Regions from separate parts of the Pseudomonas sp. S2_E02 genome, predicted to be linked through region 2. Evidence: predicted binding sites of a transcription regulator. Region 2 holds the regulator's gene; each other region holds the start of a gene.
The links. Region 2 encodes FliA, which starts transcription of late flagellar genes. Its sites were predicted from a motif close to CTAAAGTTTNNNNNNNNNNNGCCGNTAA; they were not measured.
Positions count from the first base shown of each region.

Region 1: the regulator FliA is predicted to act here: its motif matches at 2,291-2,318, upstream of AB4O01_RS04480 (methyl-accepting chemotaxis protein).
Region 3: the regulator FliA is predicted to act here: its motif matches at 2,441-2,468, upstream of AB4O01_RS04725 (methyl-accepting chemotaxis protein).
Region 4: the regulator FliA is predicted to act here: its motif matches at 1,744-1,771, upstream of flgM (flagellar biosynthesis anti-sigma factor FlgM).

Region 1 is NZ_CP162761.1:1,011,334-1,015,543, reverse strand. Features, by position in the region: gene AB4O01_RS04495 (phenylacetate--CoA ligase family protein) at 1-503, shown strand, start outside; gene AB4O01_RS04490 (GNAT family N-acetyltransferase) at 491-1,405, shown strand; gene AB4O01_RS04485 (hypothetical protein) at 1,476-2,003, opposite strand; gene AB4O01_RS04480 (methyl-accepting chemotaxis protein) at 2,385-4,210, shown strand, end outside.
Region 2 is NZ_CP162761.1:6,341,605-6,345,814, reverse strand. Features, by position in the region: gene AB4O01_RS28505 (chemotaxis protein CheA) at 1-423, opposite strand, end outside; gene AB4O01_RS28500 (protein phosphatase CheZ) at 478-1,266, opposite strand; gene AB4O01_RS28495 (chemotaxis response regulator CheY) at 1,285-1,656, opposite strand; gene fliA (RNA polymerase sigma factor FliA) at 1,824-2,564, opposite strand; gene fleN (flagellar synthesis regulator FleN) at 2,561-3,391, opposite strand; gene flhF (flagellar biosynthesis protein FlhF) at 3,508-4,210, opposite strand, start outside.
Region 3 is NZ_CP162761.1:1,064,440-1,068,649, reverse strand. Features, by position in the region: gene AB4O01_RS04745 (LysR substrate-binding domain-containing protein) at 1-558, shown strand, start outside; gene AB4O01_RS04740 (MmcQ/YjbR family DNA-binding protein) at 555-914, shown strand; gene AB4O01_RS04735 (DUF1294 domain-containing protein) at 1,032-1,463, opposite strand; gene AB4O01_RS04730 (undecaprenyl-diphosphate phosphatase) at 1,460-2,290, opposite strand; gene AB4O01_RS04725 (methyl-accepting chemotaxis protein) at 2,596-4,210, shown strand, end outside.
Region 4 is NZ_CP162761.1:2,823,486-2,827,695, forward strand. Features, by position in the region: gene AB4O01_RS12625 (chemotaxis protein CheV) at 1-814, opposite strand, end outside; gene flgA (flagellar basal body P-ring formation chaperone FlgA) at 897-1,658, shown strand; gene flgM (flagellar biosynthesis anti-sigma factor FlgM) at 1,807-2,133, shown strand; gene AB4O01_RS12640 (flagella synthesis protein FlgN) at 2,182-2,649, shown strand; gene AB4O01_RS12645 (flagellar brake protein) at 2,738-3,484, shown strand; gene AB4O01_RS12650 (MFS transporter) at 3,559-4,210, opposite strand, start outside.

The sequences.
Region 1 (4,210 bases), 1.2 Mb from region 2:
TGCTGATCACCAACCTCACCCGCCGACTGATGCCGCTGATCCGCTACCCTGTGGGTGATCTCGCTTGCTGGCGAGAGCCGGCTACTGCGTCGATGCGCAAGTTCGCCTTGATGGGCCGCAGCACCAGCAGTCAGCGGGTGCGCGTGAGCAGCCTGACTCTGTTGATCGAAGACATTGCCGCAATCGTCGCACGCATCACCGCCAGCGACGACTGGCAACTGGTCATCAGCCAATCGGCCAACGTCGATATCGTGTGCCTGAAATGGCTACCCAACGCGCTGACGGCCGAGACCGCAGACGCCAACACGACCTTGCAGCGCGCACTGATCGAGCAATACCCGCTGATCAAGCAACTCTGCGCTGAGCGCTTGATCGAGTTGCAGATTACCCATTGCACTCCCGATGAACTCGCGCGCCATCCGCGTTCCGGCAAGCGCCAACGCGTCGTCGATCTGCGTGTCTACGCCACGCCCGGACCGGAGCAACGTCCATGGACAACTTGACGCTGCGCAGTTATCGCCGATCCGACGCCAGGGCCATCAGCCATCTGTTTCGGGAAATCTATGGTGACCACTACGTGCAGCCGCACGTGTATTTGCCGTTGATGATCAATCAGAACCATGGCGAGGGTCGCTGGCATTCGCTGGTGGCGGAATCCGGGAAAAAAATCCTCGGCCACGCCACGTTGTGCAGAAACGCGGGATCGTCTACGGCGGAACTGGCGTTGAGCGTGGTCCATCCGTCAACACGCGGGCAGAACATCGCGACGCAGTTGGGCATGCGGTTGTTGATCCATGCCCAGGCACTCGGTTGCCACGGCGTGACCATCAAACAGGTGACGCAGCATCTCTACACCCAACGCATGGCTGACCGACTCGGTTTTTGCAGCACCGGGTTGTTGCTCGACTACGTCCCCTCACCGTTTGGCGAGCCACTGCCGGAGTCCATCGTCATCGGCTACACCCCTGTCGAAGGCTATCGCCGCCCGCTCCCGGCATTGTCCTGGCCGCAAAGCTGTCACGATTTCATGGCGCATTTGTGCGGCGTATACGGAACACAAGACAAAGAAGCGCGTTGGGTGGGAGAGCCGATGCAGGTTGAACAATACTCAGGGCGTTATGACGTGGTGCTGAAAAAACTCGACGCCGGCTTGCTTCAACAGCTACGACGACTGCCCGAACACTGGTTGATCTCGATCAGGCTAAGACTGGCAACAGGCTTCGCCAATGCCGTGGATAGCCTGTCGGCAATGGGCTTCGTCTTCACCGGGATTGCCCCGAATGAACGGGGCGCTGGATGGTTGGCTTTGTTTCATCGGGGCTATCGCGCGCGATCGCTGGAGCTGCGCTGCCCACACCTGCAACGACTGCATGATCAGGCTCAACAACGCGTCGCGGCACGCTGAAGCGAGGCGTTGCCGGGTTCTTGCACATCAACCAGCCCGTTCAAGCGTTGAGCGGGCTAAACGGTCAGCCTCAAGCTTTGGCTTTGACACCTTCATCGACCGGTTTCGCGGCGTTGCCTTCACCGTAGGTCTTGAGGTTCTGCAGGACATAGATCGCTTTCTTGAACTCGGGAATCAGACTCTGGCCGTAAGCGTTGCCATTGAGGCCATTGTTCTGAATGGCGTCGAGCTGGGTCGCGAAATACTCCAGGGCGTTGAATTTGGCATCGATATCTTTGGTCACGCCAAAACGGTCGAACTTGTCACCGGCGTTCTTCAAGGTAAACGACGTGATCTCGGAGATCAGGCCACGGCTGCGCAGCATCTCGCTCAGATTTCCCAATTGTTTTACTGAAACATTCGCAGGATCAAAGCCCTTGATGGCCTTGCGCAGGCCCTGCTTGTCCATTTCAGCGGTATTCAGCGCGGTGGGATTGGTACCGACCTTGGTCAGCATCTGCTGCACTTTGATGCTCTGGGCCACTTGTTTTTTCGCGCCGGTGTTACGAACCATAACGCCTGCTTTGCTCTCCCAGCCGCCGACAATACCGATCGTCATGAGAAGACTCCCTGTGAAATGAACAAAAAAATATCCGTGTTGAACGGCAATAATGGCCGCGAGTATCGGCGGGCGAATTGATGGCACCAACCTATTTCTGCACTTTTTTACAATTCTTGTACATTCTCGATACAAAAGCCCAACGGCCCGCGTTCACTGACCCGAAGTTGTCATGACAAGGCAACGAAAATCACTTTTTTGCTTATCGACGCGCGCTGATCAGCACCTGTGTATCGATCTCGATACCGGCCGGTCATCGGTATTGCTGCTTTTTAGGACGCGAGTACCTAAAGCTTCCGGGCACCACGACGATACGCTGGAGATACCCGCACTGTTTTACCCCTGCCCCTAATAAGAAACGCTGCTCAAGGACCGGACTCCATGCCCGCATTCCGCACTATTCAGGCTCGCTACACGCTGTTTCTGGTTCTGTTCATCCTGCTGTTGTCGGTGTTGACCGTGGTTGGCATCAGCCAACTGGTCGCCCCGAAACTGCGCCATACCGAAGAACAGGTGGTACTCAACCGCATCGCCGAAGTCGCCGAGCAGATTCAGGGCGAGTTGAACAAAGTGCAGGCGCAACAGCGCAGCATCACCCAGACCATCCCGCTGCTCGACAGCGCCGCCATCGACGCGGTGCTGCCAGGTCTGGTCGATCAGTACGGCGAGCTGAAAGTATTCGGCGGCGGGATCTGGCCTCTGCCGGGGCAACGTGAAGCCGGGCGCAACAAATTCAGTACGTTCTGGCACCGCGACGCTTCGGGCAAACTCGCCGTCAACACGTTCTGGAACAGCGACGCGGCGCCCAACTACTACGACCAGAGCTGGTACAAGGGCGGCATGGCCACACCGCGCGGTCAATGCGCCTGGGCGGCGGCCTATAAAGATGACGCCAGCGCCGAGCCGCGCACCAACTGCGCCATGGCCATCCAGAAAAACGGCAATGCGTGGGGCGTGTCGACCATTGACGTCACCCTTGGCTTCTTCAACGACCTGGTGGCGCGCAAGGAAAAAGACCTCAACGCCGAGATGCTGATCGTTGAAGCCGACGGCAAGGTCATCAGTAACAGCTCGCGCATCAGTGGCCCGATCGTGCTGAAGAACATCAGCGAACTGGCCGGCACGTCGACCTTCGCCAGCCAGGTCAAAGCCGGACTGCAGAATCGCGATCAGGCGCAGCGCGTCGAGTTCGATAACAACGGCGAAGCCAGCACTTTCTTCATGCGTCCTATCGAAGGCACGCCGTGGTTCCTCGCCACGGCGCTGCCGACGAAAATGCTCACCGCCCAGCGTGATGACGTCCTCAGCACCTTGAGCCTGTTGCAGATTCCGCTGGTGATCCTGCTGGTGCTGTTGCAGGTCTACGCGATTCGCCAGTTGGTGCAACGCATGAAAGCCTTGAAAGCCAACATCGATCTGCTGTCCAGCGGCGATGCCGACCTGACCCGACGCATCACCATTCGCGCCGAAGATGAACTCGGCGCCATCGGCCACTCGGTGAACACCTTTATTGCCTACCTGCAAAACATGATCGGTGAAGTCACCCAGGCCACCGGGGCCATGGCCTCCAGCCTGGATAACCTGCAACGCACCTCGGCGCAGACCAGCCAGATTCTGTTGCGTCATGCTTCGGAAACCGATCAGACCGTTACCGCTATCACCGAAATGAGTTCGACGGCAGAAAGCGTTGCGCAGAACGCCGCCGAAACCGCCGCGTTTACCCAGCGCGCCAATGAAAATGCCGACCGTTCGCGGGTGGTGGTGGGCGAAGCGACCAACAGCGTGGTCGCGTTGATCGATGAAGTGGCCAGCGCTACACACAAAGTTGAAAACATGCAGCAGGACGCCCAGCGCATCACCGAAATTCTCGGGGTGATCGGCGCGATTGCCGGGCAGACCAACCTGTTGGCGCTCAACGCGGCCATCGAAGCAGCACGCGCCGGTGAACAGGGCCGTGGTTTTGCCGTGGTTGCCGATGAAGTGCGTGCCCTCGCCGCGCGCACCCAGGCCAGCACCTCGGAAATCAACGAGATGTTGACGCGTCTGACTCAGGGCGTGAGCTCGTCGGTCAGCGCCATGGAAAACACCCAGGCCAGTTGCCAGTCCGCCGCCGACGCGACCGCACGGGTCAACTCCGGTCTGGACGAAATGGCCGGCTCGGTCAGCCACATCAACAGCCTCAGCACCCAGATCGCCACCGCCGCCGA
Region 2 (4,210 bases):
GGCCACCGGCGATGCCGGGGCGGCATCCGCCGATTGCGGTTCGGCCAGACGCGCCAGGGCGGCCAGCAGTTCCGGGGTAGCGGCGGTGATCGGTGCACGCTCACGGACTTCGCTGAACATGCTGTTCACCGCGTCCAGTGCTTCGAGGACAACGTCCATCAGTTCTGCATCAACGCGACGCTCACCCTTGCGCAGGATGTCGAACACGTTTTCGGCGATGTGACAGCACTCCACCAGCTCGTTGAGCTGAAGGAAGCCGGCGCCCCCTTTTACAGTGTGGAAACCGCGAAAAATTGCGTTGAGCAGATCTGCGTCATCCGGACGGCTTTCCAGCTCGACCAGTTGTTCGGACAGTTGCTCAAGAATCTCGCCGGCCTCAACCAGGAAATCCTGAAGGATCTCTTCATCGGCGCCGAAGCTCATTAATGGGGTGCTCCTACAGGTCTAAAAACCCAAAAAACCTAAAATTCCACAACTCTAGAATCCGAGGCTGGATAACAAATCGTCCACATCGTCCTGACCGGACACAACGTCTTCTCGTTTATCGGCATGAATCTGCGGACCTTCACCCTGCGAGAGATGTTTTTGTGGATCTTTTTCTGCAAGCATCGCGGCGCGGTCATGTTCGATGCCCGCAAAGCGGTCGACCTGACTGGCCATGAGCACGAGTTTGAGCAAATTGCTTTCGACTTCGGTGACCAGTTGGGTCACACGCTTGATCACCTGACCGGTCAGGTCCTGGTAATCCTGGGCCAGCAGGATGTCGTTGAGATTGCTCGACACCGCACGGTTGTCCGTGCTGCTGCGTGACAGAAAACCGTCGACCCGGCGCGCCAGCTCGCGGAACTCTTCAGCCCCGACCTCGCGACGCATGAAGCGACCCCAATCGGCGCTCAAGGTCTGCGCTTCATCAGCCAGACTGTTGACCACCGGCGTGGCGCTTTCCACCAGATCCATGGTGCGGTTGGCCGCGGCTTCTGTCAGCTTGACCACATAGCCCAGGCGTTCGGTGGCGTCGGTGATTTGCGACACTTCCTCGGCCTGCGGCATGTTCGGATCGATCTGGAAGTTGACGATCGCACTGTGCAGTTCACGTGTGAGCTTGCCGACTTCCTGGTACAGGCCACGGTCACGGGTCTGATTGAGCTCATGGATCAGTTGCACAGCGTCGCCGAACCTGCCTTTTTCAAGGCTTTCGACCAGTTCGACCGCGTGTTTTTTCAGGGTCGACTCGAAATCGCCCTGTGAAGATTCGTTATGCTCCATAGCTCCCCCGCGCGTTCATCAGCCGATGCGTTCGAAAATCTTCTCGATTTTGTCTTTCAACGCCTGAGCCGTGAAAGGTTTGACTACGTAGCCGTTTACACCAGCCTGAGCGGCTTCAATGATCTGCTCGCGCTTGGCTTCTGCAGTCACCATCAGCACTGGCAAGTGCTTGAGTTTTTCATCGGCACGCACGTGACGCAGCAGGTCGATACCGGTCATGCCCGGCATGTTCCAGTCCGTTACCAGAAAGTCGATGCTTCCGCTGTTGAGCACTGGAATGGCAGTCACGCCATCATCCGCCTCGACAGTGTTGGTGAACCCCAGATCACGCAGCAGGTTCTTGATGATCCGCCGCATCGTTGAGAAGTCATCAACGATGAGGATTTTCATGTTCTTGTCCAATTCGACCTCCAAGCAGTCTTAAACGCGCCCAGCACCTGGACGCGCCATTTCAATCATTCCGGCGTAGCACTCGAAGACTGTCTGGAGCACAACAGAGCAAGACCGGTGCCGTTCATCACCGCACCAGCCTCGTTCGCAGTGTCCCCACACTGCCTTCAGCGCGCTCGCCACTCCCCCAAACGCCCCCGCAAACGGGCCGCGCACTGGCTGTGTAACTGGCTGACCCGCGATTCACTGACGCCAAGGACTTCACCGATCTCCTTGAGGTTCAGCTCTTCGTCGTAGTACAGCGCCAACACCAGTCGCTCACGCTCCGGCAAATTGGCAATCGCGTCCGCCAACGCTGCCTGGAAACGTTCATCTTCCAGATCGCGTGACGGCTCCATATGAGCACTCGCGCCATCCTCGTGCAGCCCTTCGTGTTCGCCGTCCTGCAACAGGTCGTCGAAACTGAACAGGCGACTGCCCAAGGTGTCATTCAAAATCCCGTAGTAATCGTCGAGACTCAATTGGAGTTCGGCCGCAACCTCGTGATCTTTAGCATCACGGCCGGTTTTAGCTTCAATTGAGCGAATCGCGTCGCTGACCATACGGGTATTGCGGTGAACCGAGCGTGGCGCCCAGTCCCCTTTGCGCACTTCGTCGAGCATCGCGCCGCGGATTCGTATGCCCGCGTACGTTTCGAAACTGGCGCCTTTGCTGGCGTCGTATTTGGTCGAGACTTCAAGCAGGCCGATCATCCCGGCCTGGATCAGGTCTTCGACCTGCACACTCGCCGGCAAGCGCGCCAGCAAGTGGTAGGCAATGCGTTTGACCAGTGGCGCGTAACGCTCGATCAACTCGTACTGCGCGTCACGTGCCGACTTCTTGTAGTAGTTCATACCGCTTGCGGTCATAGCACGGGCCCTGCCGTTTGCTGCACGAGGCGCTCGACGAAAAACTCAAGGTGGCCACGCGGGTTGGCGGGCAGCGGCCAGGTGTCGACCTTCTGCGCGATCGCCTTGAACGCCAGCGCGCACTTGGAACGCGGAAAGGCTTCGTACACCGCGCGCTGCTTCTGCACCGCTTTACGCACGCTTTCGTCGTAAGGCACGGCGCCGACGTATTGTAGGGCCACGTCAAGGAAGCGATCCGTGACCTTGGTCAACTTGGCGAACAGGTTGCGCCCTTCCTGCGGGCTCTGCGCCATGTTGGCGAGGACGCGGAAGCGGTTCATGCCGTAATCGCGGTTGAGCAGTTTGATCAGCGCGTAGGCGTCAGTGATCGAGGTCGGCTCATCGCAGACCACCAGCAACACTTCTTGCGCGGCGCGAACAAAACTGACTACCGAGTCACCAATACCCGCAGCGGTATCGATCACCAGTACATCGAGATTGTCACCGATGTCGCTGAACGCCTGAATCAGGCCGGCATGTTGCGCCGGGCTCAGGTGCACCATGCTCTGGGTGCCGGACGCCGCCGGCACGATGCGAATGCCACCAGGGCCTTGCAACAGCACGTCGCGCAGCTCGCACCGGCCTTCGATGACGTCGGCCAGCGTGCGTTTAGGGGTCAGCCCCAACAATACGTCAACGTTCGCCAGACCCAGGTCGGCGTCCAGCAGCATGACCCGACGGCCAAGCTCTGCCAGCGCCAGCGACAAGTTCACTGACACGTTAGTCTTGCCGACGCCACCTTTGCCGCCGGTCACCGCGATCACCTGTACGGGATGCATGCTGCCCATGTTATTTCTTTACCTTGTCTTGCATAGACGGAGGCCACATTACTGGCTGCGCGTTCACAACCGGAACAATGCATGGCAGACCATCGATGTAGGTACAAAAACTGTTCATGAATACCTCAGCCTACCTGCTTGGTCGGGCTGTGATAGATATCAGCGAACATGTCAGCCATGGCTTCTTCGCTGGGTTCTTCCTGCATTTGCACGCTGACGGCGCGGCTGACCAGTTGATGACGGCGCGGCAGATGCAAATCATCCGGAATCCGTGGGCCATCGGTCAGGTACGCGACCGGCAATTCATGACTGATCGCCAGGCTCAACACTTCGCCAAGGCTGGCCGTTTCATCCAGTTTAGTCAGGATGCAGCCGGCAAGCCCGCAACGCTTGTAACTGTGATAAGCGGCGGTTAGAACCTGTTTCTGGCTGGTGGTTGCCAAGACCAGATAATTTTTTGAACGAATGCCACGCCCGGCCAGACTTTCCAGCTGCATGCGCAGGGCCGGATCGCTGGCTTGCAGGCCGGCAGTATCGATCAATACCACGCGTTTGCGCAGCAGTGGATCCAGCGCTTGCACCAGCGATTGGCCCGGATCGACATGGGTCACTGGCACATTGAGAATGCGGCCCAGCGTCTTCAGTTGTTCCTGAGCGCCGATACGGAAACTGTCCATGCTCACCAGCGCGACATTCTGCGCGCCGTATTTCAGCACATAACGCGCGGCCAGCTTGGCGAGTGTAGTGGTCTTGCCCATGCCGGCAGGACCGACCATGGCAATGATACCGCCCTCTTCCAGTGGCTCGACTTCCGGTACGGCAATCATC
Region 3 (4,210 bases), 1.3 Mb from region 2:
TTCCCCCAGGTGCAACTGGAAGTCGTACTGCTCAATCGCCGTGTTGATCTGGTCGGTGAGGGCTTTGATGTCGCGTTGCGCGTGCGTGAGCACGGTGACGAGGATCCGCTGCTGGTGACCCGGCGCCTGCGTCAGGCGCAGATGGTCGTGGTGGCCAGCCCGGCGTTTTTACAGGGCAAGACGATCAACCATCCGCAAGACCTGAAGCATCTGCCCGTACTGGGTGCGCTGGAGGCCGATCGTATGGTGCATGTGCGCCTGCTCGATCAGCAGGGCCACAGTTTCGAACTGAACATGGAGGCTCGCCTGGGCATCGATGATTTTGTCGTACGCAAGGCCTGCGTCCTTGCCGGTCAGGGGTTTACCCTGTTGCCGATGATGTATTGCGAGGCCGAGCTGGAAAACGGCACGCTGGTGCAGATGTTGCCGGAGTGGTCACTGCCCGGCGGCTGGCTGCAAGCAGTGTATCCGCATCGGCGCGGGGTGATGCCAGCGGTGCGCGCGTGGATCGATCATCTGGTCGAGTCGTTCAATGCCTGTGGGGAGCGGTTGTTATGAACAAGGGAAAGATGAACGAAGCCGACGTTGCGGCGTTCTGCCTGGCATTGCCGGGCGCTCGGGAAGATTACAAATGGGGCGGCGTGCGAGTGTTTTCGATTGCCGGCAACAAGATGTTTGCCTTGCAGGGGCTGCGTGGGGATTCGCTGGCGTTCAAGGTTGATAAAGATCTGTTTCTCGGTCATTGCGACCGTCCCGGCATTCATCCGGCGCCGTATCTGGCGCGGGCGCAGTGGATCATCATGCATCCGCCCTACCCGTTGGGCGCCGAGGAATTGCGCGGGTTGTTGCAACGTTCGCATCAGCTGGTGGTGAGCAAGTTGCCGAAAAAGACCCAAATCGGTTTGTTGCTGTAAACCCGATCCCTGTAGGAGTGAGCCTGCTCGCGATAGCGGAGTGTCAGTTGGAATTTCTTTGGCTGACACTCCGCTATCGCGAGCAGGCTCACTCCTACATAGGGAGTTGCGGTGTATTCAGAACAGCCTCAGCAGATTCGAGCCAAGAAACAGCTGGTCGATCCAGAACACCTGGTGCAGCAACACAATCACCCAGAACAGAATCTGAAACGACACCTTGCGCGTCTTGTGCCGGAACACCTGCTGGGCGATCATTGCACCCGGCCAGCCGCCCGCCAGTTCCACAGCATGAAGGATGTTCTCCGGTGTGCGCCAGGCGTCGGCGCGCGCCTTGCGCTTGTCTGCCCAGTACATGAAGAACGCCAACACACTCACTACACCGTAAGCCGTCAGCGGCACCAACGAAATCCCGCGCAACCACATCGACACCGAGCCGAACAGCGGCAGCGCGCAGACGATCAACAGAACCAGCAGTTTCAGCTTCAGATGCTGGATGTTGTTGCCGCCCGAAGGTCGCCCTTCGGGCCGGCGTGCGCGGGAATCACTCATGGCTTGGCCGCCGCCCAATCGATCCAGCCAAACTGCCACGTCGCCAGAATGACCAGACCAAAAACGATCCGATACCAGGCAAATGCCGCATAGCTATGGCTGGCAATGAACTTGAGCAAGCCGCGCACGGCGATCATGGCGAAGATGAACGCGGTGACAAAGCCGATGGCAAACACCGGGAAGTCCGCCGGGACAAACAGATGGCGGTACTTGTAGCCCGAGTAGACCGCCGCACCGACCATGGTCGGCATCGCGAGGAAGAAGGAAAACTCGGTGGCAGTCTTGCGCGACAGACCGAAGAGCAACCCGCCAATGATCGTCGAGCCGGAACGCGAAGTACCGGGAATCATCGCCAGGCACTGAGCGAAACCAACCTTCAAGGCATCTTTCCAAGTGATCTCGTCGACTGTTTCGGCGTGCACTGCATGCTGACGCTTTTCCGCCCACAACATGATGATGCCGCCCACCACCAACGCGGTCGCAACGGTAATCGGATTGAACAGGTATTCGTGGATCAGGTCGGCAAAGATCACGCCCAGCACCACGGCGGGCAGAAACGCGATCAGCAGGTTAGCGGTGAAACGACGGGCACTGGGCTGCGTCGGCAAACCGATGACCACATCGAAAATCTTGCGGCGAAACTCCCAGACCACCGCGAGGATCGCGCCGAGCTGGATGATGATATTGAACGCCATGGCCCGTTCGCCGCCGAAATTCAGCAAGTCGGCAACAATGATCTGGTGTCCGGTACTGGAAATGGGCAAAAACTCCGTCAGCCCTTCTACAACTCCTAGTATCAGTGCCTGCAAGGCCGTCCAAAGATCCATCAATCCCCCAAAGAGCGATGCGCGCCGGCATGCCCCGATAGTATTTTTCTAGCGTTCACTGCGATCAGCGTAGCTGTTTATGGCTGTACCGATTCCGCACGCACAGGATCCACACGAAACGGTCAAAATTCCGTGAAATATCAATTTGGATTCAGGTTTTCACGCGCGGGGCCGAAATCCTAACAGACAAGCCTTATTAGCGCTGCCGCGTTATACGACTTGGGTCGCGTATGCCCGCTCACGAAATCGTGGTTGGATGCTGGCGGTCGTTTATTACAAGAAAAAGAATCCGGAGTGACAGCGTTATGAACAGCTTGCGCAGTGTGTCGATCAGCCGACGCTTGTGGCTCATCTTGATTGTGGCGGTGGTCATGTTGCTGACCTTGGGCGTGTTGATGCTCAAGCAGATCCACGACGATCTCTACCACGCCAAGGCCCAGAAAACCCAGCACGTAGTACAGACCGCCAGCGGCCTGCTGACCTACTACCACGACCTCGAAACCGCCGGCACCCTGAGCAAAGAGGCGGCGCAGAAACAGGCGCTGACGGCGATTCGTGGCCTGCGCTACGACCAGAGCGATTATTTCTGGATCAACGACCTCACGCCCGTGATGGTCATGCACCCGACCAACCCGAAACTCGAAGGCCAGAACCTCTCGGCGATCCGCGATCCGGACGGCTTTGCGGTGTTCAACGAAATGGTCGCCATCGCCAGGTCCAAAGGCGCCGGCATGGTCGACTACCGTTGGCCGAAACCCGGGGCCAGTGAGCCGGTGGCCAAGACCTCCTACGTCAAACTGTTCGAACCGTGGGGCTGGGTGCTCGGCTCCGGGGTTTACGTCGACGACGTGCAGGCGGAATTCCAGGGCCAAGTGATCAAGGCTACGGTTATCGGCCTGGCGATTGCCGTGATCATGGCGCTGCTGGTGATCCTCATCGCGCGCAGCATCGTCCGTCCGCTGCAGGAAACCGTGAACGCCATGGCCAACATTGCCAGCGGTGAAAGCGACCTGACCCGCAGCCTCGATACCCATGGCAAAGATGAAGTCACTGAACTGGCGCATCACTTCAACGCCTTCACCGCCAAACTGCGGCGGGTGATCGGCGATTTGCAGGTGTCGGCCAGTGCACTGGGTCAGTCGTCCAGCGAACTGGGCAACGACGCCACGCAGGCCCAGCAGCGCAGCCAGCAGCAATCGCAGCAGATGGAACTGGTGGCCACCGCGATCAACGAGGTGACCTATGGCGTGCAGGACGTGGCGAAGAACGCCGAGCACGCCGCCGCCGAAATGCGCGATGCCGAAGCGCAGGCGCAACAGGGCCAGATCAACATCGACGGCAGCTTGCAGCAGATCGACAAACTGTCCGGCACTATCGATCAAGCGGTGGAGGTGATCCGCACCCTCGCCGCCGAAAGTACGCAGATCGGCAGCGTGCTGGAAGTGATTCGCTCGATTGCCGAACAGACCAACCTGCTCGCGCTTAATGCCGCGATTGAAGCGGCGCGGGCCGGTGAGCAAGGTCGCGGGTTTGCCGTGGTGGCGGATGAAGTACGCTTGTTGGCACAACGTACGCAGAAGTCGACGGCGGAAATCCAGTCGATGATCGAGCGTCTGCAGAACCATTCCGAAGCCGCTGTGAAAGTGATCGGCGACAGCAGCAAGGCGTCGCAATTGACCATCGAACAAGCCGGGTTGGCCGGTGCGAGTCTGAATGCGATTGGCCAGGCACTGCGTAATCTCAATGGCCTGAACGCGTCGATTGCCAGCGCCACGTTGCAGCAGGCGCATGTGGTCGAGGACATTAATCAGAACGTCACTCAGGCGGCCGGCCTCTCGCATAGCACGGCGATCGCCGCCGAACAGTCGAGTGCGGCCAGCCTGAAGCTTGGCCAGTTGAGCGAACAACTCAACGCCCTCC
Region 4 (4,210 bases), 3.0 Mb from region 2:
CCGACAACGAAGTATGCAGGATGATATGAAGCTTTTGCATGCGTGCGTCGCCGCGGATTTCCGCCGTCAGGGTGTACCCGTCCATCTCCGGCATCTCGATGTCGGAAATCATCATCAGGAACTCTTCTTCCGGCTTCTTGCCCTCATCGACCAGCTTGCGCAGGTAATCCAGCGCCTGTTTGCCGTCGTTCAGCGCCACCACTTCGACCCCGATTGTCTGCAGACAACGCGTGACTTGCTTGCGCGCCACCGACGAGTCATCGACCGTCAAGACACGCAATGACAGTGCCTTGGTCTGGGTCTCGACATCGACCACGCCCACCGAAATCGCTTCCGGCGTCGGCGCAACTTCCGCCAGCACTTTCTCGACGTCGATGATTTCGACTAACTGATTGTCCACCCGAGTCACAGCCGTCAGGTAGTGATCGCGACCCGTGCCCTTGGGCGGTGGATGAATCTCTTCCCAGTTCATGTTGACGATGCGCTCCACCGAGCGGACCAGGAAACCCTGGGTCTTGGTGTTGTACTCCGTGATGATCACGAACGGGTTGTTCTTGTCCTTCAACGCTCCGGAACCGGTGGCCATTGCCAGATCAAGGATCGGAATGGTCGCCCCCCGGATATTTGCCACCCCGCACACGACAGGACTGGACTTGGGCATCAACGTCAGCGACGGGCACTGCAACACTTCCCGCACCTTGAACACGTTGATTCCGTAGAGCTGCTGACCGTCGAGACGGAACAACAACAGCTCCAGGCGATTCTGCCCCACCAGTTGCGTGCGCTGGTTCACCGAATCCATTACACCAGCCATGCCCAGACTCCTACACCAACGCCAAGTGTTGTTGCGACGCACATTTATTGCTAAACGGCACGGCGCTTGCTTTTTAACTCGTATGAACGCTCAAACGACATTTTTCCGACACCTGACCTCCCGCGCTCGCAAAAGCCTTTGCGCGATGTCCGCCGTCTGCTGCTTTTTCGCTGGCAGCCCTGCCATTGCTGATGCGGTTACCTTGCCTGACATGCTTATCGGCGTCACTCAGGGCTTTCTTGAGTTCACCGTAGAAGACTATCTGGCCACCAGTCAAACGGAAGGCCGCTACGAGATCGAAGTAAACCAGCTCGACCCTCGTATGCGCATGCCTATGTGCGACAAGGAATTGACAGCGACTTTGGAGAGTCCGGCACGTCCGCTGGGCCGGGTTACCGTGAAGGTCCGCTGTGAGGGCGCCTCGCCCTGGACTGTGTTCGTGCCCGCTCAAGTCCGCCTGTTTCGCGAGATTGTGACAACCACCCGACCGCTGAAACGTGCAGGGATCATCGAACCACAGGACGTGACCCTGCGTGAACGCGACGTGAGCACGATCAACCAAGGCTTTCTGACCTCGGTAGACGAAGCGATCGGGCAGAAATTAACCCGACCAACGGTAGCCGATCAGGTCATTACCCTGGTCCATCTGGAACAGGCGGAAGTCATTCGCAAGGGTGATCAAGTGGTCATTACTGCGCGCAGCGGCACGCTCGCCGTGCGCATGCCCGGTGAAGCGCTGGCCAATGGCGGTTTGAAAGAACAGATCCGGGTGAAAAACCTCAACTCGCAACGGGTCATCAAGGCGCAAGTCACCGCGCCCGGCCAAGTGGAAGTGGCGATGTAGAAAACTGGCGCTGACCCCGGCTGTTCCCTAAACTGTGCCGCAGCAGGACACGCGCCGGCGCATGCAAGGCTCATTGTAAATGTGCCTAAAGTTTTCCAGGGGATGGCCGAAAACATGGCAAGCGTCCAAATTCCCAGAGGTTTTTATCATGGTCATCGATTTCAGCCGTTTGAACAGCTCCTCGTCACTTACGGGCAGTACACGTACCAGCAACGCCAAGGAAACCGCCGAAACCGGCACCTCCGCGCCGCTGAATACCCAGGCCGAACCGGCCAGTACCGCAAAAAGCGGGGAATCGGTACACCTCAGCAATGAGGCTCAACAGTTGCAGAAGGTCACTGACAAGCTGCGCGATCAGCCTGCTGTCGACAAAGCCCGTGTGGCCGAGTTGAAAGCCGCGATTGCCGATGGCAGCTATAAAGTCGACAGCAACCGTGTAGCCAGCAAACTGCTCAACTTCGAAGCCCAGCGCTAGGCTTTTGCCGGCGCCAGGCTTTTGGACGCTTAAAACCCAAGGCCAGCCATGCACGACACTAATTTATTGCAATTGATCAACGACGACTTTGCTCCAGCTCAACAATTGCTGGAGTTGCTGCAAACCGAATCCCTCGCGTTGCACGGTCGCGACATGCCCTTGCTGGAAAACATTCTGGCGCATAAACAGGCATTGATCATTCTGCTTGAACAGCATGGCCGCAAGCGCAGTGAAATCCTCGCCAGCCTCAACTTGCCGACAGACCGCAGCGGTCTGGAGCAACTGGCTGGCCAGTCGAGCATTGGTGAGCAGTTGTTGGCGCAAGGCGATGCATTGACCGATCTGATCGCTCAATGCCAGGCCGCCAACCTCAAGAACGGCCAGTCGATCCAGATCCAGCAGGCCGCCACGGCCAATCAGCTGAAGATCCTCACCGGCGGTGAAGCGCCGGCGCTGTATAACGCCAGCGGTACATTTGCCAAACCCGCCACACCGCGTCCGCTCAGCCAGGCATGAGCCGTTGATGCGCCAGCTCTATCAACCCGCGAAACATGCTGGCAAAATGCTGGCTAGTCGTCATATTTTGTCTGGAGATTGATAAACCGTGTCCAACGCCCTCAGCGCGGATGATGCTCCGCAGCCCCCTAAGGTGCTTACCACGCCACTGGAAATCTCCAGCAACCTGCGCCAGCTGCAAGAAAGCCACGATCCACTGATCATCACCTTTCATGAGCGCAGCCAGCGCTTCCAGAGCTATCTGATCAAAGTCGACCGCGACAGCGCTACGATCGCACTGGACGAGATGATTCCGCGTGATGGCGAACGTTTCCTGCAGGCCGGTGAGCCATTCAAGGTTGAAGGTTTTCATGAAGGCGTGCGCATCGCCTGGGAATGCACCGGCACGCTGAATATCGAAGAATCCGAGGGTGATCGTTTCTACACCGGCGCACTGCCGACTGAAGTGGTTTACCACCAGCGCCGCAATGCCTTCCGCGCAGCACTGAAACTGACCGATCTGGTCAGCGTTGAACTGGGCGGTGAAAAACTCAAGGCGCCAATCAACGGCAAACTGCTGGATATCTCCGCGACCGGCTGCAAGCTGCGTTTCGAAGGTGATATCACCGACCGCCTGCAATTGGGCCAGGTTTATGACCGCTTGATCGCCCCGCCGCTGTTCGGCAACCAGCCGATCTCCGTCGAATTGCGCTATCTGCATTTCGAAGAAAAACTCAACATCACCTTTGCCGGTCTGCGTTTCCACAACATCAGTGGCCAGGCTGCGCGCAACGTTGAGCGTTTCGTGTATCAGTTGCAACGTGAAGCACGCCGTTTCGACAAAGACGATCTCTGATTCGTTGCGGCCAATAAAAAGGGCAGTCCTTGGCGGGACTGCCCTTTTTTTTATGCGCGGTGTTTTTGTTCAGCTCAGGGTCTGCCGCCACTGAGATCAGGCGCGGGTTTATCGGTATCCGGTTCGACTTCTGCCGCAGGCTCTGACTGAGTATCAGCTTCAGGCTCGGGACTTGCCGGCGCCTGCACAGGGTCTTGCACCATCTGCTCCTGCACCACCTGCTCGTCTACCCGAGGATCGAGGGCCGCCACCAGCGGTGAGCTGGACATGCTGTCCGGCATGGCCACGTGATGCAGCGGCGCGTCGTCGACCTGATGCAGATTGGTCACCGCTTTCGGCCGGATCCGCCACACCAGCACCAACGCGAAGAAGCTGAAGAACGCATACAGGCTCTGGCTGCCAAACAGCTTCATCAACACGCCCGCAAGCAACGGCCCGATGCTCGCACCGACACCATAAGTCACCAGCAGCATCGCCGTCAGCGACACGCGACGATCGCCTTCCACATGGTCATTGGAGAATGCCACCGCCAGTGGGTACAGACAGAACTGCACCAGTGAACACAGGAAACCAACCCCGAACAACACCTCCAGCGGAACCTGCGGCAGCACGGCCAACGGCAACGCCGCCACCGCCAGAAACCCGGCAAAGCAGCGAATCAACAGCGCCCGGTCATAACGATCGGACAACCAGCCCAACGGCCACTGCACCAGTAAACCTGCAAAG